DNA from 2 places in the Bacillus sp. SCT118 genome. Region 2 is predicted to be linked to the other one. Evidence: riboswitches for the same ligand, from Rfam matches in the RefSeq annotation. Region 2 holds a riboswitch; the other holds the start of a gene.
The links. Region 2 has a riboswitch for cyclic di-AMP ahead of kimA (potassium transporter KimA). Riboswitches for the same ligand answer to the same signal wherever they lie in the genome.

Region 1 (11,057 bases), 1.5 Mb from region 2:
AAGATAACCGTTTTTATCACGAACATCTTTAATGGTAAACGAGACGATTACAAGCCCCATTTTCGCGAGATCCTGTGAAGCGACACGCTGCACCTCTTGAGAGAATTTTTCTCTGTTTTTATAGATTTCTTCTACTGTCATTGAGCCGAGAATGGAACGAAGGTGGCCTTCTAAAACCTCCCGCGCTTCCTGCTCACGGTCGTCTTTTGATTTCCCTAAAAATTGTTCGGCCGCTGTAGCGATTTCTCCTATAGAACCGCCGATTTTAATAATCGCAGTTCCATCGGCCATTACTGGCACTCCTTGTTCTGTATAGACTTCAGGTGTCGAAACATCGAGTTTGCTTGATAATAAGCTTAGCGGCTCTGCCTGCTGGAAGACGGGAAGGACAAAGGTTCCTCCGCCGCGGACGATTTTAATACGGTTGCCGCCTTCATCGACATGAACATTTTTATTCCCCAGATAGCTCCCTGTTACAATTAACGCTTCATCAGGCCCTGCTGTACGATACTTCGTAATAAACACAGCTATTAGTGCAATTAATAAAAAGAATACAACTCCGATGATCATTATAATCGGCATTGTCATATCAAATTCCTCCTTTTATGTTAAATGGGTTCATGCGGAGTAACCGAAAGAACTCCGTTGTTAATATCTACGACTAACACCGTTGTCCCGTAACTGATCTGCTGATTATCAAAACTGACCGCTGACTTTGAAATGGTGCCTCCTATCCCTTCTATGACCACTTCACCAAACCCGTCAACCGGAACAGCTGTAATCACTTTACCGAGTCTTCCTCTGAGATCATCTTCTCTATATGCCAATGATTCTTCTGCAGATGATAATGGTACCAGTACAAAGATGTGAAGCAATACCACCAGCATGATTGAAAGGATGCAAGATAAAAGCGCAATCAGCAAGCTTGACAGAGGCAATACGAGTTCACCTATATATCCGCCCGCTGAAAAACATGTGAAAAATGAGAGCACTAATGTCGGATTAAGAAACGGAATGCCTTCCAGCAGCCCTGCAAATACATCTCCGAAAAACAGAAATAACAGCGTAAGGCTGCCCGCAATAATAAGCGTATAAAGATAAATTGTTTGTATAGGTACTCCAAATAACTCCAATTTCCTCATCCTTTCTTCATCAATGCATTGATGAACGGCTGCCGTTACCATTTATACGAGACACCACGGGAAAAGTTTCAAAATTTTAAGACAAATAACCCATTTGAAGTGCTTTATAAATGATAATTGCTTATATATATGGTAATGTCATTTTAGGAGGAGATATGATGAGTATCTTTAATGAAGCCAGATTAGAAACGTGGAACGAATTGAAAGGACTTTCTGACGAAAAGCTGAACCAAAAGCCTTCTGCTGAAGAATGGAGCATACGGGAAGTTCTTGACCATTTGAAAAAAATCGATATGACCGCACAAAAAATGTTGAAGGAACGTGTAAAGGACGCTCCGATTAAAGAAATTGAAGAAAAACCGCTTGAGGTAGCACAGGACAGAAATAATAAACGGAAAGCCCCGAGTCATCTTGAGCCTGCGCATGATTTTATTTCAGGCAGCCAAATGAAACGTGAGCTTGATGTGGTAAGAGAGCAGCTGACTGCTGCGATTGCCTCTCTGAAAGAAGAAGATTTTGAAAGAGTGCTTCCGCATCCTGTGTTTCAAGAGCTGACTGTCAGACAGTGGATCGATTTTATCGGCCATCATGAAAAACGGCATCTCAGCCAAATGAAAGAAATTAAAGAAAAGATAGAAAGGGCCTGATTTCATCAGACCCTTTCTGCTTTTCGTTTGACTTTTCGCTGATAGGAATGAACTTCTATTTTATCACCTGTGTAAACAGCACCAGGTCTCTCCACAATACAGACAATCCCTCTAATGCCAAGTGCGTGGCGGACGAAAGCCGGCGCGAGCTTCGGTTGGTCCGGATAATAAGACTGAATGACTTCTCCCGGCTGGATACACGGATCATTTTCGCCCTCACACAGCAGAGCCGCTCCGCTCGGAAAAATAATCCGGCTTCCTTCTTTTAATGAAGTAAGATCTGGCATACCGCTGACTGCCACATTCGCCCCGAGCCATTCCGGCAAAATCCTCGGCACTCCCATTTTTAAAGCGATTTCGTTGCATTCCTCTATTGAAACAATTGAAATTTGTCTGCGGTTGAAAATTTCAGTCCCTCTTGAAAACATTGGTTCTCTGGCTCCCGCTTTTTTGGTCAGACCAAAATGCAAGTCTCCGGGGATGCCGCCATAATCAAAATCAAGCTTGTCCATTTGCTTTGTTACGAAGCTTTCTGTATCTGCGATATATAAGCCTTCCGCTTTTGCAGTCATACGCTTCCACATCAGCTGGCACCTTCCTTCTTATCTAAAATTCCCACCTATGCTTCATTATCCCAAAAAATCCCGCTCTGTAAAGGAGCGGGATTTTGATTATACCGTTTTAGGCGTAAGGTTAAAGCAGCGTTTGTAGATCCAGTTGTATGCTTTTTCATTTAAATCTCTAGGGTTTCCGAAGGTTTGCGGATCTTTCATTGCTTCTTTAGACAAGCGTTCGATCATATTAGGTGATACTCCCTGCTCTTCTAAAGTCGGCACTTCTAAATCTTCGACCAGATCATACATCCAATTGACAGATGCTTTCGCAGCTTCTTCTGTTTTCATCTTGCTTGTATCAATACCGAACGCTTTCGCAATACGCGCAAACTTCTCAGGATAGCCCTTCCAGTTGTATTCCATGACAGGGCCCATCATCGCCGCTACACATTGGCCGTGAGCGACTGGGATAATACCGCCAAGCGTTTGGCTCATCGCATGAGCCGCGCCCGCTGATTCACTTCCGTAAGAAAGACCAGCAAGCATCGCAGCCTGCGCCATTCCGTACCTTGCTTCCAGATCCTCTCCGTCAGCAAATGCCCTCTTAATGTAATGAGCAGCATACTCAATCGCCATTAAGGCAACCGCATCCGTGATTGGCTGTGCAAATTTCATTGTATAGCACTCAATGGCATGGGCGAGCGCATCAATTCCCGTCATAGCTGTTACATGCGGAGGCATTGAAACATGAAGCTCAGGATCAATGATGGTCAAGTGCGCTGCAATCAGCGGACCGCCCGTGTTGAATTTGAATTCTCTTTCTTCATCTGTGATAACCGCCCATTGGGTTACTTCTGATCCTGTTCCAGCTGTAGTAGGAATTGTCGTCAGCGGAGGAATGCGGTTTTCCAGCGGTTTTTTCCCATCTGCCGCTTCATAATCAAGCACGCTTCCTTCGTGAGTCGCTTCTACTCCGATTGCTTTTGCTGTATCCATGGAGCTTCCGCCTCCGACTGCCACCAAACCATTACAGTTCTCTTTTTTGTAAAGCTCAGATCCTTCATTCACCAGACGGACAGGCGGGTTTGGCTCAACTTTATTAAAGAGCACCACTTCAATGCCTGCTTCTTTAAGTGATTCGATTACAGGATCAGCAACACCGGCTTTATAAATCCCTGGGTCTGTGACAAGGAGCGCTTTTGAAACGCCCAGTGCAGCTACTTCCTCACCCGTATGCTTGATGGCTCCGATTCCATGCTTAATCACAGTCGGAATTTCAAATGTGTGGAATTTCTGCATGCTTTCTACCTTCATATTTAATGTCATCATCAATCTCCCCCTCTTATGAATTGAACCAGTTAACCGCTGCCGGTTTTGTATTGCGGTATACATGTTTGACTTCTGTGTATTCTTCAAGGCCTATTTTTCCAAGCTCGCGTCCGAACCCGGATTGCTTATATCCGCCCCATGGCGCTTGTGCAAAGTACGGATGAAAATCGTTGATCCAAACGGTTCCCATTCTCAAGCGGGCTGCTACCCGTTCGCACTTTTCAATATCTTTTGACCATACCGCTCCAGCCAAGCCATAGATGGTATCATTCGCAAGCTCGATTACCTCTTCTTCAGAGCTGAAGGTTTCGACTGTCAATACAGGACCGAAAACCTCTTCCTGAACGATTCTCATGTCAGAATTACAGTTTGAGAAAATAGTAGGTTCATAGAAAAAGCCGTTTTGAAGCGCAGGATCTTCCGGGCGTTTGCCTCCTGTCTCCAGCTTCGCGCCTTCCTCTATTCCGATCTCTACATATTTTTCTACCTTTGCCCTGTGCTCCGCCGAAATAAGCGGACCGCTTTCTGTCTCAGCATGAAAACCGTTTCCGAGTTTTATGCGTTTTGCCCGTTTGACCAGCTCCGCCAAAAATTGATCATGAATGGCATCCTCAACAAGCAAGCGGGAACCTGCAGAGCATACTTGGCCGGCGTGGAAAAATACAGCGTTTAAGGCCTGATCAACCGCAACTTCTAAATCCGCGTCCTTGAAAACAATATTTGGGTTTTTCCCGCCAAGTTCAAGGGCGATTTTTTTGACGTTTCCGCTTGCCGCCCGCATGATTTTTTTGCCTGTTTCAATTCCGCCCGTAAATGAAATCAAATCGACGTCTTTGTTTACGGCAAGCTCGTCGCCCACTGTGGCTCCCGGTCCAAGAACAAGATTTGCGACACCTTTTGGAACACCGGCTTCTTCCATCAGCTTAAAGACTTTGATTGTCGTCAGCGGCGTAATCTCACTCGGCTTCATGACGATTGTGTTTCCTGCAGCCAGTGCAGGGGCGATTTTCCAGCTCGCTTGAAGGAGCGGATAATTCCATGGAGTAATCTGGCCGCAAACCCCGATTGGCTCCCTAATAATTTTGCTTTCTGAATCAGGAATCGGAGATGAAATGATCTCTCCGCCATCTTTGTCTGCCAAGCCGGCGTAATATTGAAAAACATTGGCGATATCGTCCATATCGGCCTTGCTTTCTTCGAGTGTTTTTCCTGTATCAAGAGATTCAAGCTCAGCCAGCTCCTCAAGATCGCGTCTGATTAATTCCGCAATTTTCAGAACAATTTTCCCGCGTTCAAGCCCGGATAGCGATGACCATTCTCCTTTGTCAAATGCTCTGCGTGCGGCTGCGATTGCTTTGATGGCGTCCTCTCGCCCTCCCTCGCTTACAGTTGCAATTTCTTCTTGATTAAATGGGTTGATAATACTGCGGATCTGTTCTTTTTCGGCACTGATCCATTCTCCGTCAATGAATAATGTTTGACTCATATAAGCCTCCTTGACGTAAATAAAGTTTGTTAAATAAAAATTTAATGTTTTTAACAACCTTAATCTAACATATGGTTTTTAAACTGTCAAAGTCCCATTTCGATTTTTCTTTTTGACTTTTCCTCATGTTTCGTTAAGATAAAGAACATAAAGAAATAACTTAACGAATTTAATTTTCTAAAGGAAAAGAGGGTCAGTATGGATGAAAATCCAGAATTTGCAGCTATAGAACAGGCTCGGGATCTTGTTATTGACTCCATTGCTGAAACGATGGATCTTTACGGAATTACCCGCAGTGTCGGGATTTTATATGGGACGATGTATATGAGGGATGAGATGACGCTTGACGAAATGCGTGAGGAGTTGCAAATGAGCAAACCAAGCATGAGCACAGGCGTCAAAAAGCTTCAAGACTTAAATGTAGTGAAAAAAACATTTCACCGGGGAATCCGCAAGCATACATTTGTGGCTGAAAAGGATTTCTTTAAATTTTTCACAAATTTCTTTCCACCTAAATGGGAGCGGGAGGTTCAAGTGAATGTAGCAGCGATCGAGGAAGCTCAAGCTGATTTACAAAAGGTTTTAAGCAAGGAAGATCTCGATGAGGATATCAAAAATGAGGCACTGCAGTTATACGATCAGCTGGAAAGCTCTAAAGCTTACTATGACTGGCTGAAACGGCTTGCTGAATCGGTGCAGACCGGAGAAATTTTTAAATTTATACCGATCGAAACAAAGTAAAGCAGAAAACGTCTGGGAAACCAGGCGTTTTTTTGATGTAACTACTACAAATTTGAAAAATACGGGAAAAACACCCCATTTACTTCCAAAATATTTGATGGTAATTTTATGTAGGTAAAATTTGTATTTGGCCTTCAGAGGAGGTGAAAAGCGGGCAGGCCTGTTTAATTTATCATTTTTTAGGGGGAATTTTGTTATGAAACGCAAATTATTATCTTCTTTGGCAATTAGTGCATTAAGTCTCGGGTTACTCGTTTCTGCACCTACAGCTTCTTTCGCGGCTGAATCTACATCAACTAAAGCTCATACTGAATCTACTATGAGAACACAGTCTACAGCTTCATTGTTCGCAACAATCACTGGCGCCAGCAAAACGGAATGGTCTTTCTCAGATATCGAATTGACTTACCGTCCAAACACGCTTCTCAGCCTTGGCGTTATGGAGTTTACATTGCCAAGCGGATTTACTGCAAACACGAAAGACACATTGAACGGAAATGCCTTGCGTACAACACAGATCCTCAATAACGGGAAAACAGTAAGAGTTCCTTTGGCACTTGATTTGTTAGGAGCTGGCGAATTCAAATTAAAACTGAATAACAAAACACTTCCTGCCGCTGGTACATATACTTTCCGTGCGGAGAATAAATCATTAAGCATCGGAAATAAATTTTACGCAGAAGCCAGCATTGACGTGGCTAAGCGCAGCACTCCTCCGACTCAGCCTTGCGGTTGCAACTAATGTAAAAGACCGGTTAACGCCGGTCTTTTTTGCGTTTTACCCTCCCCTTTTTCTCTAATCCCCGTTATCTTTTTTCTGGTTTAAAATTTAAATTGACAAACACTAGAAACAGGAGTAAATTCTTGAGTGTTCAATTTCATACAGTCTCTTTTACCGCTTAATCAAACACGAACGGGGGAACCAACGATTGGCTGTTTTATTAACAGCCTTGGGGTGAATCTTACTAAGTAAGAGGGGGTACTCTGAATCCCTAATCCGACAGCTAACCTCGTAGGCGTATACAGAGAGGAGGTCTATTATCGGCCATTCTTTGCAATGGTCTTTTTTGCTTCAAAAACGTTAATTCACTAAGGGAGATATGAACATTGGGAAGAATTAAAAATAAGCAATTTGCCGTGATCGGGCTGGGCCGGTTTGGCGGCAGCATTTGTAAAGAACTTCATAGAATGGGGCATGAGGTCCTTGCGGTTGATATCAACGAAGAAAAGGTCAATGCATATGCTTCTTACGCCACTCATGCGGTAATTGCCAACGCCACCGAAGAAAACGAATTGCTTTCATTAGGAATACGCAATTTTGAATATGTGATTGTTGCCATCGGAGCAAATATTCAAGCGAGTACGCTGACCACCCTATTATTAAAGGAGCTTGATATTCCAAATATTTGGGTAAAGGCTCAAAACTATTATCATCACAAGGTGCTTGAAAAAATCGGCGCTGACCGCATTATTCATCCTGAAAAAGATATGGGGGTTAAAATCGCACAAAGCCTTTCAGACGAAAATGTTTTGAATTACATTGATCTATCTGATGAATACAGTATTGTCGAGCTGCTGGCTACGCGCAAGCTTGATTCAAAATCGATTATTGACCTGAATGTAAGAGCAAAGTACGGCTGCACGATCCTGGCCATTAAACACCATGGAGATATCTGTCTTTCCCCCGCGCCTGAAGACATCATTCACGAGCAAGATTGCCTGGTGATCATGGGCCACAAAAAGGATATTAAACGTTTTGAAAACGAAGGGATGTAGACAAAGGTGACACTTCAAAAGGATAAAGTGATCAAATGGGTTCGGTTTACACCGCCTCAAGTGCTTGCCATTGGTTTTTTCCTTACCATTATCATCGGGGCTGTCCTATTAATGCTTCCGATTTCCACTACGAAGCCATTGTCATGGATAGATGCCCTTTTTACTGCGGCTTCCGCTACAACTGTTACAGGGCTTGCTGTTGTCGATACCGGTACTCAATTTACGGTATTCGGGCAAACAGTAATTATGGGGCTGATTCAGATTGGCGGGCTTGGATTTATGACATTTGCGGTCTTGATCGTCATGATATTAGGAAAAAAAATCGGCTTAAAAGAACGAATGCTCGTCCAGGAAGCCTTAAACCAGCCGACAATCGGCGGTGTCATTGGCCTTGTCAAAGTCCTGTTTCTGTTTTCGATCAGTATTGAATTGATAGCAGCACTCATTTTATCCATCAGGCTTGTACCTCAGTACGGCTGGTCATCCGGCTTGTTTGCCAGTTTGTTTCACGCAATATCTGCTTTTAACAATGCCGGGTTTTCGTTGTGGCCTGATAATTTGATGAGCTACGTTGGCGATCCTACAGTAAACCTCGTGATTACTTTCCTATTTATTACAGGAGGGATCGGATTTACGGTTCTGTTTGATGTGATGAAAAATCGGCGTTTTAAAGCTTTTTCTTTACATACAAAGCTCATGCTTACAGGAACGCTGATGTTGAATGCGATTGCTATGCTTGCGATCTTTATTTTAGAATACAGCAACCCTGGGACGCTCGGCCACCTGCATATAGTGGATAAACTGTGGGCGTCCTATTTTCAAGCGGTGACGCCGAGAACCGCAGGCTTCAATTCTCTAGATTTTGGAAGCATGAGAGAAGGAACAATTGTATTTACTTTATTATTGATGTTTATCGGAGCAGGAAGCGCATCAACGGCGAGCGGCATTAAGCTGACTACGTTCATCGTGATTTTAACATCTGTTATTGCTTACTTGAGAGGTAAAAAAGAAACGGTTATTTTCCGCCGTTCCATCAAATATCCGATTATCATTAAAGCTTTAGCTGTGAGCGTCACCAGTTTGTTCATCGTGTTTTTAGGGATTTTCGCCCTGACGATCACAGAACAAGCGCCATTTCTTCAAATTGTGTTTGAAACCTTTTCCGCATTCGGAACTGTCGGCCTTACGATGGGGCTTACTCCTGAACTGACAACAGCTGGCAAGTGTATCATTATTGTCATCATGTTTATCGGAAGAATTGGTCCTTTAACGTTCGTGTTTTCATTCGCAAAAACAGAGCAATCAAATATCCGTTATCCTGACGGCGAAGTGTTTACAGGGTGATATCAAAAAATCCGGCGTGCAGTCGCCGGATTTTTTTATGATTCGATATGAGATTGATTTTGTCTTTTTTCCTGTTCCGCGATGATTTCATTATCCTCCGCGTTATCACGGGTTACTTTTTGTGTAAGAATCGCACCAACTGCTACAAGTATCATAACAGCGATGTAATAACCTTTTTCATTGAGTTCCAGATTATCAGCATTATAGAGTCCGATACTAAACAAAAATACTCCCGCAAAAAAAGTAAAATAAGCTAATACTGTAAAGGCAACCGTGTTTCTGCGTCTATATTTCTGCACCTTTGTTCCCTCCCGAAAGCATAGTTAAAAAGTGATAACTTCCGTGGAATATTATACCTCAAATTCCCCAGAATGGAACAAAGAATTAAAAATACCAGTAAAAAGGGCTTAGGTTGCCTCCTTTATTTCAACAGCTGAATCATCAATCCAGCCAATAAGTTTATCATTGATTTGGAATTGGTACCATACAGACTGGCCTTTCTGTTTTTTAGACACAACCTTTATATCTTTGCCGACGTAAGATTGGGCAGAGGTAAGCCTTATGGACCGATCATCAGTAGAAGGCTTGGACCATACATCTTGAACGGCACTGTCTTTAATAGAGGCGTTTAAATCCACAGATTTGAGGGATGGATTTACCTCATCGTACTCATCTAAATCGTATTTTTCCACAATAGCGCTGATTTTGTCAGCGTAGTCAGGATCTGTAGCATATCCTGATGTTTGCAGGGCGGTTGCCGCTTCCTTATAATTCCCTGCCTCAAGCACCGGTTTATACTTCTTTTTATTCCACGATGTGCCACGGACGAACAATTGGGCGTGATCATCCATAGATTCAAAAAACGTGCTGTATTTTCGAAACTTCGCGCGAATGGTTTTTCTTTTCCCTTTTTCAACTTCGTCCGTTTCCATCGTGACATGATGGCCTTTATAATTCCCTTTTACGCCAAAAAGGTTGTTGGCCTTAGCAGCCAGTTCACTGTTCCCCCAGTCCGATTCGAGAATGGCCTGAGCAATTGTGATGCTGGGGAGAACATGGTATTTTTCATACAAAATTTGGGCATGTCCGGACAGACTGTCTATAAACACTTGCTGTTCATCGATTTCTTCAGTTTCTTTGGATATTTCAATCGGTTTTGATAAAGTTGTCGCTAAAACAAACAGAGCTAGCGGAATCGATACAAGGAAAAATAGTGAAATCAAGAGTTTACGTTTTTTAAGTTTTTTACGGGCCATGAAAACCTTCCTTCGAATTAAAAGATTACGAATGTAAAAGAATCTACCTTTTAGAATTTTACTTGCACTTCTAATATTTTTCAATTCTTTAGGGATAAAGTTGGGAAAAGATTGCAAAATAAAAACCTTTTCGCTCAATGAAAAGGTTTTACCATGTTTCTATTTTTGTAAATTTCTGAGTGCATTCCGATATTCCGTATCATTTATTACTTTATATGAATTGACGGTTGCCTTCGACAAACCTTGTGCTGAGACGGCCTGTTTTTCCGGAGCTGTTTTCGCTTTATCATGTGGTTTATGTGCCAGCTTGTGCCCCATTCCAGTGGCATTCATACAAAATGACAGACAGACGAGCAGCACGCTAAGGATAAAAGAAATGAAGAAGAGATCATGATAAGCAGTCATCATAGAATCCTGTACCGAACCGCTTTGTCTGGCAGCATCTTTTTTCGTGAAAAAGCCGATGAGAATGGGAACTCCCATATAGACAAACAATCTTAAAAACTGAACAGCTGTCATTCTCTTGACCAAATCAGGCAGCGGGCCTCCCATGGCAGCTCCCATCAGCCCTGCGGCGACTGTCAGGCCTGTTCCCGCTGCAAGCATGATAAACAGTGCTGCGAACATATAAAGAGATGATCGATCCTGTATATGCAGCCATTGAAAATTCACAAAAACGAGAATAAGTCCGCCAATAATACCGAGCATCCCTGGTCCGACTTTATCATATAACAGAGCGCTCAAAATGGCCGCGATCGCCACTCCGATTAAAAGAGTCAAGT
Region 2 (11,057 bases):
AGTAAAGAGACAAGCCCAAAACATGATGTTTTGGGCTTTGATTATGCCTTCAGAACCGTCCAGTCTGGTTCGTACCGGATATCAGGGTTATGTAACAGATCGTGAACGAACGGTTTATCCTCTTCGTACACCGTCACCTCTATCGAAAGAATTACAGCCTTCTGATCGTTTTCCTCGTATATGCTGTCATGTTCGTTCTCCATAAAATGATCGTAGGCTTCTCTGTTTTCCCATACACTGATGATTTCTGCAGTGAGCGGCTCGTCTATCGTTTTTCGCCAGCCGCCGGCCTGTTTGATGAAGCCGCTTATATGCGATAACGCCCCCCATTGTGACTGCGCTTTTGCAAATGCTTCAGCGTTTGCAGCGTCTACTTCACATACAATCCTTTTGATCAGCATGGCTACTCCTCTATGATGACGGTTTCGGCTTGTTTATGCTCTACACAGAGATTTACCGTCCTGACGTAAGAGCGTGTGCGGTGAACCGTGCCTTTCGGGATCAGCAGGCTGTCATTTGCTTTGAGCACCGCGGTTTCTTTGTCTTTAAAATCGATCAGCAGCTCACCTTCAAGAACAATAAACAATTCGTCTGAGTCAGGGTGATGGTGCCAGTCATATTCTCCCGTAAACACCGCAAGGCGCACACAATGGTCGTTGACCTCTGAGATTGAAAAATTGGCGTGCTTTTCTTTGACTTCATTTGCGATGGCGAGCAAGTTTTGCATCTTGGACATTAGCGAAAACCCCTTTTTCACTTATTGTATCGCAATAGTGGCATAAATTGAGAAGATTCCAAAAAAAAGCGATCCAGCTGATGTGCCGGATCGCTTTTTTATTTACAGGTTGTCTGCCTTTATGCTTTTGATTAGTCGTTGTTGCGGGCGTTTCCGCCTTTTGAGCCAATTTCTTGGTAGAATTCTTTATCATGATTTTTGCTTGTAGCCTCTCCGCCTTTACGGCCGATATCTTGATAGAATTCTTTATCATGATTTTCGCTAGTGGCTTCTCCGCCTTTTTCGCCGATTTCTTGATAGAACTCTTTGTCATGATTTTCGCTAGTGGCTTCTCCGCCTTTTTCACCGATTTCTTGATAGAATTCTTTGTCATGGTTTTTGCTTGTGGCTTCTCCGCCTTTTTTCCCAATCTCTTGATAGAATTCTTTGTCATGGTTCTTGCTTGTTGTTTCTCCGCCTTTTCTACCTGCTTCTTCTCTGCTCATTTTGTTATCGTCTGCCATTTTGAATTCCTCCTTTAATTGGTGTTGGTTGTTGTATTCCCGCTCACAATTCTTTTAAACAAACAAAACACATTGGGTATGTTTCCACTAAAAAAAGCAGGCGGATCGCGGTGTCCGTCTGCTTTCTGCTATTCCATCTCTCGTTCTGTTTCTTTCAGTCGTTCAAGAATGCGCCTCTTTTTGTACAGCATCATGCCTGTCTCGGTAATGTCGTTTAATGTTGAGCGATTGGCAGCGGCGCCAAAAACCATTCCGGCAACCGGCACCATCTGGAAAAGTTTTTTCCAGCCAAACGTGTCTCGATAGCCCAAAACGACTTCTCGCCAGCCTTGGATTTGAGAAGCGACATTCTTATATGTACGGTCTTGATCGTAGTGTTTTAATTCCTGCAAAATCGATCTTTTGCCGACAACATCAGCCGACGTCAGCTGCAGACATTTCACAATGAAGACGCGTTCTTTTTTCTCCTTTGGATCATAGCCGTATGCGACTGCGATATCCTGTAATGTTTTTAGTGATAAGCCAAGCACTGCCGGAATGTCTGCCGCCAGCGTAAACACGCCGCCCACACCGGTTGTCGCGCCTTGAACGGTTGCTGCGTTGGTTCTGTTTTTGCCCATTCCTTCCGCAATTTCATCCATGACAGGAAGAGGCGCTTTCCGGATGTCCTCCAGTGATTCAAAGATCTCCTCCGGCAGTTTCTTTTGAAACATCCTGATAATCTGTTTTTCAGATGTCAGGTACTGTCCGCCTGTTTGAACAAAGCTGCCGACCTCATCCAAGAGCTTGCCGATCTTTTTCTGGATGAATTCCGGTGTCAGCTTGTCCAGCAGCTGAAACGGGAGACGGCTGAGCTTTTCCCAAAACCAGATTTTTTGCTGATCTTTTTCCCATTTCTCTATCTCTTTTAATTGCTGATGTAAGTCTTCTTTTCGTTCCGTTGTCACCCAACCCGCACTTCCCTTCCGTTTTTTCTACTATATAGTATACCTTCATTTTTTCGGATGCGTTTTTATTTTTCACCTGCGGGTACCATTTTTATAAAAGGAAAAGGAGTGATGGACATGCCTTGGTCGATGAAGGATTATCCTGCTTCATTAAAAAATCTTGAGAAGCCGGTGAGAAAAAAGGCGATAGACATTGCAAATGCGATGATTGATGAAGGCTATGGGGAAGGGCGCGCGATTCCAATTGCGACAAGCAAAGCGAAGGAATGGGCGGAAAACGCCTCTACAGATGAAATTGATGATTTCCTGACGCATGATGATGAGACAGAACGTGATGCTGATCCAAGCAGCGGCAGCGGCCCCGAGCTCATGAATAAACCAGAGCATGTTATTAAGCATAAAAAAGGCTGGGCAGTCAAAGCCGAGGGCGCCAAACGTGTGTCTGAAATCAAGGATACAAAGAAAGAAGCGATTGAACGGGCAAAGGAAATCGCGGCGCATAAAGGCACTGAGGTCATTGTTCATTTAGCTGACGGCAGTGTGCAGAGAAAGATTAAAACAGGATCATAAAGGAATATGCTTTTAAGTGTTTCGAAATGATCAGGAGCGGTTATTGATTGGTAAATCATTTATGAGAGGTGATCATGATGCTTAGCTTTTTGGTTTCATTAGTTGTTGCTATTGTTATCGGATTAATTGGGAGCGCCATTGTAGGAAACCGGCTGCCGGGAGGAATTTTCGGCTCTATGATTGCCGGGCTGATCGGCGCTTGGATTGGGCACGGACTTCTTGGCACATGGGGACCGAGCCTCGCCGGCTTTGCTATTTTCCCGGCCATCATCGGGGCAGCCATCTTTGTATTCTTGCTGGGCCTTATATTCCGCGGGCTGCGGAAGGAAGCCTAGACTCATTAGATACAGAAGGCATCGTTTCGAACTGAAACGATGTCTTTTTATATGGGACCTTATCCCGAATCCCTACATATCATGTTACATAACAGGGAAAAATTCAGAAGTGTATTTTGAACATTTTCGGTTGACAAGAAACCAGGATGGTCATATGATGTAGATAAAATAATTTGCCTTAAGGAAACTCTTTGTTGTACGGCAAAAACAAACAGAATTCAGGTGAGACATGATGAACAAGGACATCACAGCACAATCTCCCCGTTCCAAAGCCGTCCAAGATGCGCTTGACGGGAAAATCAGAGGATTCAGAGGGCTGCTCCCTTTTCTCGGCCCTGCATTTATAGCAGCCATTGCCTATATTGATCCCGGCAACTTCGCAACGAATATTTCGGCGGGTTCTAAATACGGATATATGCTCTTATGGGTGATCTTATTTTCTAATATCATGGCGCTTTTAATTCAATCCCTATCCGCCAAACTCGGTATTGCGACAGGCAAAAATCTGCCTGAGGTTGCCCGTGAAGAATTCCCGAAGCCTGTTTCGATCGGATTATGGATTCAGGGCGAGCTGGTCATTATCGCAACTGATCTGGCGGAATTTATCGGAGCGGCTCTGGGACTGTATTTGCTGTTCGGCATTCCGATGCTTGAAGCGTCTATTATAGCTGCGATCGGTTCTTTCGCGATATTGGAGCTTCAGCGCCGCGGTTATCGCTCACTTGAAGCCGGTATTGCCGGTATGCTGTTTGTGGTCGTGATCGCCTTTGCGCTGCAGACCTTTTTCGCAAAGCCTGATGCCGTGTCAGTGATGAAGGGCCTTTTTGTCCCGGCGTTTCATGGCACTGACAGTGTGCTTCTTGCAGCGGGTATTCTTGGCGCAACTGTTATGCCGCACGCCATTTATTTACACTCTGCCCTTACACAGCGGCGGGTGATTGGCAAAACTGATGCAGAACGAAAAAAAATCTTTAGGTTTGAATTTATTGATATTTTAATAGCGATGCTGATTGCAGGGGCTATTAATGCAAGTATGCTGATTGTGGCTGCCGCATTATTCTTCAAAAACGGCCTGTTTGTTGAGGATCTCGACGTCGCATTTCAGCAATTCGGACATCTAGTCAGCCCTATGTCTGCGGCTTTATTCGGGATCGGGCTGCTCGTTGCCGGTCTATCCAGTTCGTCTGTCGGCACACTTTCAGGGGACGTGATTATGCAAGGATTTATCAACTACCGAATTCCGCTGTATGTACGGCGTTTTATCACGATCATTCCGCCGATCTTGATCATCGCGTCAGGCGTTAATCCGACGACCGCTCTCGTACTGAGCCAAGTCGTGCTGTCCTTCGGGATCGCCTTTGCCCTCATTCCGCTTATTATGTTTACAAGCAATAAACGGATCATGGGATCTCTAATCAACGCCAAATGGGTCACAGTGGTGTCTTGGCTGATTGCGGTATTGATCGTCGCTTTGAATGTGTTTTTAATTGTAGATACGTTTCGATAAAAAAACCGGCTTCTAAAGCCGGTTTTTATTTTTTCGCAAAAGCTCATTGATACCCTTTTTGACAGAAATTTGTTATGATAAAAGAAAAATCGGAGTTTTGATGATGTCAGTATTTATTCTGTTTTATTTGTGGATTGTTCCTATTGTTATCGGCATTTTATGTTCTGTTGCTGCCCATAAATCCAAGGGAAAAATGAGAGTCGCGCCCGGCATTGCCATGATCGTGCTCAGTATCATTTCCCTAATCACGGCGTTTACGGCCGGACACACAAATTTCCACGTGTTTATCGGCGGCATGTTTTTATTCGGCACCTTCTTGGTCGGTTCTGCTTTTCCTTTCTTCTTCGGGCTGAAGAAAAAAGAGAAATAACCCTATTATGAGAAGAGTTCTGTAAGATTTGATAAGAATAAACATACAAGGACAAATGCATCTCATTACTTTGAAACAAGATGCATTTGTCCTTTTGTCTGTTTTGAGTATGGCCAAATCAGTTCCTAATACATACACCGATCATTTTATGAATTCAAACATGTTATAGCTGAAAATACGTTTGTTTCCAACAAAAAACAGAGGCCTTTTGGGGCCTCTGTTTTCTGTTTTTTTAAAATAACCGTTTCAAACTTTTCTTCAGTGACGGCATTTCAAATTTTTGGTTTTCGAAGAAGTTTTTCAGCATGTACTTGCTAAAGCCTTTCGCCTGCCCGTAGGTGATTTTGCCAGGCAGCGGCGGTTCGTTTCCAATCATGACATCCACAACGACAGGTTGGTCAGAGTGCAGCGCCTCATGGAAAGCCGGCGCAAGCTCTTCCGCTTTGGTCACTTTGATGCCCTTTGCTCCGCAGCTTTCTGCAAATGCGGCATAGTCGACATTTTGAAGTTTTGTGACATAGTCGATATTGCCTTTGACCTGCTGCTCGTACTCAATCATGCCGAGATTTTCGTTGTTTAAAATAACGACTGTGATCGGGAGCTTATATTTGACGGCGGTCGGGAGGTCCTGCATGACCATGGAAAATCCCCCGTCACCGCAGACGGCGATCGCCTGGCGTTCCGGTTCGGACAAGCTTGCTGCGATCGCTCCCGGCAGGCCGCAACCCATTGTCGCAAGCCAGCTGGAAACGATGAAATCCTGGTTCGCGTTCATTTTGAAATGACGCGCCATCCAGACTGTCACAGTGCCGACATCTACAGAGAGCACCGCATCATCGGCTGCCGCTTCCTGAAGACGTGCCACGACCTGCTGAGGTTTAAGCGGTGTTGTTGCCTCTGTCTCATCTTTTTCAATTTCGTTCCACCAATGCTGCATATGTTCTGTGCAGGCATTCAGGAATCTTCTGTCTTCCTTGCGTTCAATATACTCTGTCAATTCGCGCAGGCCGAGAGCCGAATCGCAGACAAGGCCCGCTGTCACCGGATACCGTTTTCCGATTTTTGCCGGGTCTGAATCGAGCTGTATCGCCGGCGTGTCATCTGGCAAATAATCACGGTACGGGAATGACGTTCCGAGCATGATTAATAAATCACATTCCTCCATTGCCTCGTAAGCCGGCTTTGTTCCGATCTGCCCGAGGTTGCCGAGAAAATGCGGATGCTTATCGGGAACAACACCCTTTGCCGGGAGTGTAACAACGATCGGAGCGGCGGCTTTGTCCGCAAATTCTAAGAGCTCCTGTTTCGCCTTTTTCATTCCCTGCCCTGCCAGGATAATCGGCTTCTTAGCGTTATTAATATATTGGGCGCAGGTGACGAGCTGTTCTTTTTTCGGTTCAAGGTTCCCGTCAATATACACTGGTGAAGTATACACGGGCTCCCGTTTGATTTTCTCCGCAAACAAATCATCTGACACGCTCAATACCGCAACGCCTTTTTTGCTGTAGGCGGTCCTGATCGCCTGATTTAAGAGATCCGGAAGTGATTCTGCGCTATGTACCTCTCTGTTGAACACAGCCACGTCCTCAAACATTTGCTCCAGCTTAATCTCCTGGAAATAGTCCCGTCCGACTTCGCCAGAAGAAACCTGTCCTGCAATCGCCAGCACAGGGGCGCCGTCCGCTTTTGCATCATATAAACCATTTAATAAGTGTACCGCTCCCGGCCCTGCGATTGACAGACAGACTCCGATCTTGCCGGTGAGTTTTGCTTCAGCCGCGGCTGCCAGTGCCGCTACCTCTTCGTGGCGGGTTTGAATGAACTTCAGTTGATTTCTTTCGTGTCTTAATTCTTCAATAAACTCATTTATACTGTCTCCGGGGATGCCGTATACATGATCAACTCCCCATTGCTCAAGCAGCTCTGTCATTACTTGTCCTGCAGTTTTGTGTGCCATAACGTATCCTCCTTTTTCCTTTTTTAAATACCACAGGAGAAAGGCTTTAAAACCCGGAGACCTTTATCGCTTGCCCAGTCTTCTTTTCAACAGGTCGATCGCCGCGAGCAACCCGCTATCCTTGACGGTGACATTTACATCTTGAGCGCCGTTTTTGAAATCATTGATCTGCCTTTTTCGGTTCGGCACCATAAAAAGCGGCAAACGCCCCGGAGAAACCCACTTTAATCCCGCTGTCTCTGTGCCGTTAGCCATTGCTTGTCCGCCTGTTATGCTTCCGAAAAACACATGCTGTTCATCTTGAAACTTTGGCCTTAGGTAAACACCTATTTTCGCAGAAAGCGCTGCATTGTATCCCGTTTCTTCCAATACCTCCCGCACTGCCGCTTCCTCAGCCGATTCCCCGGGATCAACCCTGCCGCCCGGCAAATCCCATAGAGGGACATCTTTTCGTTTCACCAGCAGAATTTGCTGACTTTCGTTCAGTGCGATCACAAAAGCACCTTGTGTATACACCGCCATACCTCCTTTTCCAACAAAAAAGGACCAAGGTGATTCCCTTGGTCCTAGAGCTTTACTTTTTAAAGTGATACGGCAGTGTGGCAACCATTATGTCCTTTTTCCAGAACAGCCGGACTCTGAGGAGGAAGGCCGATTGGTTGTGAAGGATGGTGTGCCAGCGTTTTTTCGTTATAAATTGCGGAAACAGCACCATAACGGAAAACTGCTCCTTCTTCGCTTTTGCCTCAACTGTTTCCAAAAACTTATCAAACGGATGGACAAGGCTTCTGTAAGAGGAGTGAAGCGTCACGAGACGCACGCCGTTATTAAGCTCTTCCCAGCGTTTTTCGAATTTCTTTTCCTGTTCTCTGTCAAATGACACGTGAACGGCGATCACCTGATCGGACAGTGATTTCGCATAGTGAATCGATTTTTGCACGACGGTGGTGACACCAGCCACAGGCACAATCACAACGGTGCCTTTGATTTCTTCCGGCTCTTTGTCTACGATGCGAAGCTGTTCGCCAACCGCTGTATAGTGATTTTTAATCGCAAAAAACAGCAAAACGACGATAGGCATAAAGATTAACACAGGCCATACGACATTAAACTTCGTCACAAACAGAATGGATAGAACCATAAATGAGATCAGAGCGCCGCAGGAGTTGATCAGCATTTTTCCGATCCAGCCTTTTGGTTTTTGCTTGATCCATTTCATGCACATGCCGGTTTGTGAAAGCGTAAATGGAATAAATACGCCCACAGCATATAAAGGGATTAAGTGCTCCGTCTGTCCTCCGAATAAGATAATGAGAACAATGGACGCAAAGCCTAAAAAGATAATCCCATTTGAGAAGCCTAAGCGGTCGCCCCTGACTGTAAACATTCGCGGCATATACTGGTCTCTCGCCAGATTGAAGGCAAGCTGCGGGAAGGCTGAAAATCCCGTATTTGCAGCAAGAACCAAAATAAGCGATGTGACACCTTGGATGACATAGTAGAACACATTCCGCCCGAAGGTTTCGGACGCAATTTGTGAAACCACTGTTTCATCAGGCTTCGGCGCCGTACCATACCCGTACGCGAGCACCGTGATGCCGGAAAACAGAATCGCCAGCAAAATCCCCATCATCGCAAGCGTTCTTGCCGCGTTTCGCGCAGGCGGGTTTTTGAATGCAGGAATCGCGTTAGAAATGGCCTCAACCCCGGTCAATGCTGAGCAGCCGGAGGAAAAAGCCTTAAGCAGCAAAAACAGCGTAATGCCGGCTACAGGTGTGCCGAGCGGTGTATGATGGGCTGGCTGGTCTATTTGTCCTGTCATGAGTTTAAACAACCCGACTGCAATGAGAACCAAAAGCGCCACCACAAACAGATAAACCGGGTAGGCAAGTATGGATGCCGATTCCGAAAGCCCGCGCAGGTTCAAAATCATAATCACTAACACGAGAAAAATAGCGATCGGTACATGATAATCATGCAATGCAGGAAAGGCTGACGTGATGGCGTCCGTGCCTGCGGAAATACTTACCGCTACTGTTAAAATATAATCAACAAGCAATGAACCGCCCGCAATCAATCCCGGTTTTTCACCGAGATTTTCTTTAGAAACGACATACGCCCCGCCGCCCTGCGGATAAGCGTAAATAATTTGCCTGTATGAAAGAATCAGTGCGAGCAGCAAGATGAGAACGCCAACCGCAATCGGAATGGAGTACCAAAATGCGGCAGCACTGATTGTTGCCAAAATGATTAGAATTTGTTCTGTCCCATATGCGACAGATGACAGCGCATCTGAGGAAAGCATAGCCAAGGCTTTTAATTTCGTCAGTTTTTGCTCTCCAGCTGCTTGGGATTTTAGTGGTTTCCCAATCAAAAAACGTTTGATTGAATGATACATCGATGTCTTCCCCTTTTAATTTCTCATTTTTCAATTAAAACAATAAAACATCAGTGTCTTGCTCTCACATGTTGATGATAGTCCTTTCTGCTATGATGTCTCTGTATGCGATTTGCATTCAAAAATGAACAACAAAAAACACAGAGGCAAACGGATGCCCCTGTGCCATAACATCGAACACAGGTTTCATTCATCTCCTCTCACGAACGCTTACGAGGTTAGCTGACGGATTCGGGCATATGAGAGTTAGCCCTACCTAAAAAGGATTCACCCCAACGGCAAAAAGCCGTTCTATTGGGTCCCCCGCTCTGATTTCAGATTAAGCGATTTGTTTTCTAAAAGAGATCATACTCCCGTTCCCGCACGTTGTAAAGAGGCTTATTGGCTGAGAGAAAAAAATAAAATGACAGGTTCCACAAATGGAATTTACTTACCAAAAATAAAAAAACAGAGGCTAAAATCGCCTCTGTTTTATTCTGTATCTGTCTTTCTTTTTCTGCGTCTTACAGCAATCCAAATGAATACTGCCGCAATCACCATAATGAGTGCCAGCACACCAATATACATCCATTTCTGGCTATGATCCTGTGTTGATTGTTCTGCGTCGGAACTGTTTGTTTCCGATTTGAGCTGCTGGTGGTTTGTAAACACCTGCTGGCTATTTGTTTCATTAAGGACGGTTGCCGACTCATCGTTGCTGTTCAGATAACTGATGATCTCTTTTGTGACAGCCGTGCCATCTCCTTTTGACGGTGCAAAGACAGCCATTGTATAGCGTGAATCCCAAACCGATGCTTGGGTAAATACCACTTGTTTTGTCGTCTCATTCAGCATCTCGAAACCAGATACATCAAACGAGCCGTTCTTTTCCTGCGGCACAAGCAGATCTGATGATTTCTCCTTCAGAAGAGAAAATTGATTGATCCCCCCTATGAAAATGAGGTTTCGTCCTTTCGCATCCTTTGCTGTAACGTCAGATGATTTCTTTACCGTATATGAATGCTGTGCTTCGCTGCCAAAGGATTCCGTTACGAGAGAATGCTCCTCTAGCTTCGATTGGCTTACGGTGTCAGGAAGCACGATTAACGTTGTTTGATCCTGGTTTCCGGCGTAAGGCAGCGGCCACTCTTGAAAATCCGCTGACGGAGACATGCCTTTGATGGCGTATGATAATGTACTGTTTTTATCGATAAAAACCCACTTTTCTTCATCAGTGGTGTTGCAAGGGTTGTTTTCCTTTAAACCGGTCGTGACGAACTGAATATCAATGTAGCGGTTTTTTTGCAGCAGCTTAGGGTCCACTTTCACTGTGACATGATAGAATCCGTTTTTATCTTCTTTTCCTAATTCATCAAGTCGGACCGAGTGCGGCTGGCCGTTGATCATCACTTTCAGTTCTGCGGCCTGAGAGGCTGACTCGTTTTCAGCCGTTGAGGCTTGAATCGTTTCAGACTTTTTCAGTTTAAGCGACAGCTTCGCCGATTGGTTTTCATCTAAAACAGCCGAAGCCGGATAAAAATAATGTGCTGAAGATGTTTTGTCGGCTCCAATTGTGATATCGCCCGCTCCAAAATTCTCAAGGGTCAGCTTATCGCTTTCTTTTTTTTCAGTCTGCTGAAGCTTGCTGATTGAAAGTGTATCGCCGCTGAGCTGGCCTGTATATGTCTGATCTGTCATCACGCTGATTTTTTTAGTGAGCGCGTCCTCGGACGCCGCTTGCGCAAACAGAACCGG

Region 1: linked by a shared signal. The riboswitch ahead of ktrA (potassium uptake protein KtrA) and the one ahead of kimA (potassium transporter KimA) in region 2 are both predicted to bind cyclic di-AMP.

The regions. Positions count from the first base shown of each region.
Region 1 is NZ_CP191225.1:1,061,754-1,072,810, reverse strand. Features, by position in the region: gene floT (flotillin lipid rafts scaffold protein FloT) at 1-588, opposite strand, end outside; gene ACQVGT_RS05355 (NfeD family membrane protein) at 609-1,133, opposite strand; gene ACQVGT_RS05350 (DinB family protein) at 1,301-1,789, shown strand; gene ACQVGT_RS05345 (MOSC domain-containing protein) at 1,795-2,373, opposite strand; gene gbsB (choline dehydrogenase) at 2,461-3,669, opposite strand; gene betB (betaine-aldehyde dehydrogenase) at 3,686-5,158, opposite strand; gene gbsR (transcriptional regulator GbsR) at 5,357-5,899, shown strand; gene bslA (biofilm surface layer hydrophobin BslA) at 6,096-6,641, shown strand; cyclic di-AMP (ydaO/yuaA leader) riboswitch at 6,786-6,934, shown strand; gene ktrA (potassium uptake protein KtrA) at 7,007-7,675, shown strand; gene ktrB (Ktr system potassium transporter KtrB) at 7,682-9,019, shown strand; gene ACQVGT_RS05310 (YiaA/YiaB family inner membrane protein) at 9,055-9,318, opposite strand; gene lytG (exo-glucosaminidase LytG) at 9,427-10,275, opposite strand; gene ACQVGT_RS05300 (MFS transporter) at 10,435-11,057, opposite strand, start outside.
Region 2 is NZ_CP191225.1:3,546,900-3,557,956, forward strand. Features, by position in the region: gene ACQVGT_RS18275 (manganese catalase) at 1-5, shown strand, start outside; gene ACQVGT_RS18280 (YdbC family protein) at 42-401, opposite strand; gene ACQVGT_RS18285 (cupin domain-containing protein) at 404-736, opposite strand; gene gsiB (glucose starvation-inducible protein GsiB) at 868-1,239, opposite strand; gene ACQVGT_RS18295 (EcsC family protein) at 1,368-2,186, opposite strand; gene ACQVGT_RS18300 (DUF2188 domain-containing protein) at 2,304-2,756, shown strand; gene ACQVGT_RS18305 (GlsB/YeaQ/YmgE family stress response membrane protein) at 2,834-3,091, shown strand; gene ACQVGT_RS18310 (Nramp family divalent metal transporter) at 3,321-4,598, shown strand; gene ACQVGT_RS18315 (hypothetical protein) at 4,702-4,968, shown strand; partial or broken gene ACQVGT_RS18320 (hypothetical protein) at 4,997-5,209, shown strand; gene ACQVGT_RS18325 (pyruvate oxidase) at 5,201-6,925, opposite strand; gene ACQVGT_RS18330 (NUDIX hydrolase) at 6,989-7,441, opposite strand; gene kimA (potassium transporter KimA) at 7,500-9,323, opposite strand; cyclic di-AMP (ydaO/yuaA leader) riboswitch at 9,516-9,659, opposite strand; gene ACQVGT_RS18340 (cellulose biosynthesis cyclic di-GMP-binding regulatory protein BcsB) at 9,795-11,057, opposite strand, start outside.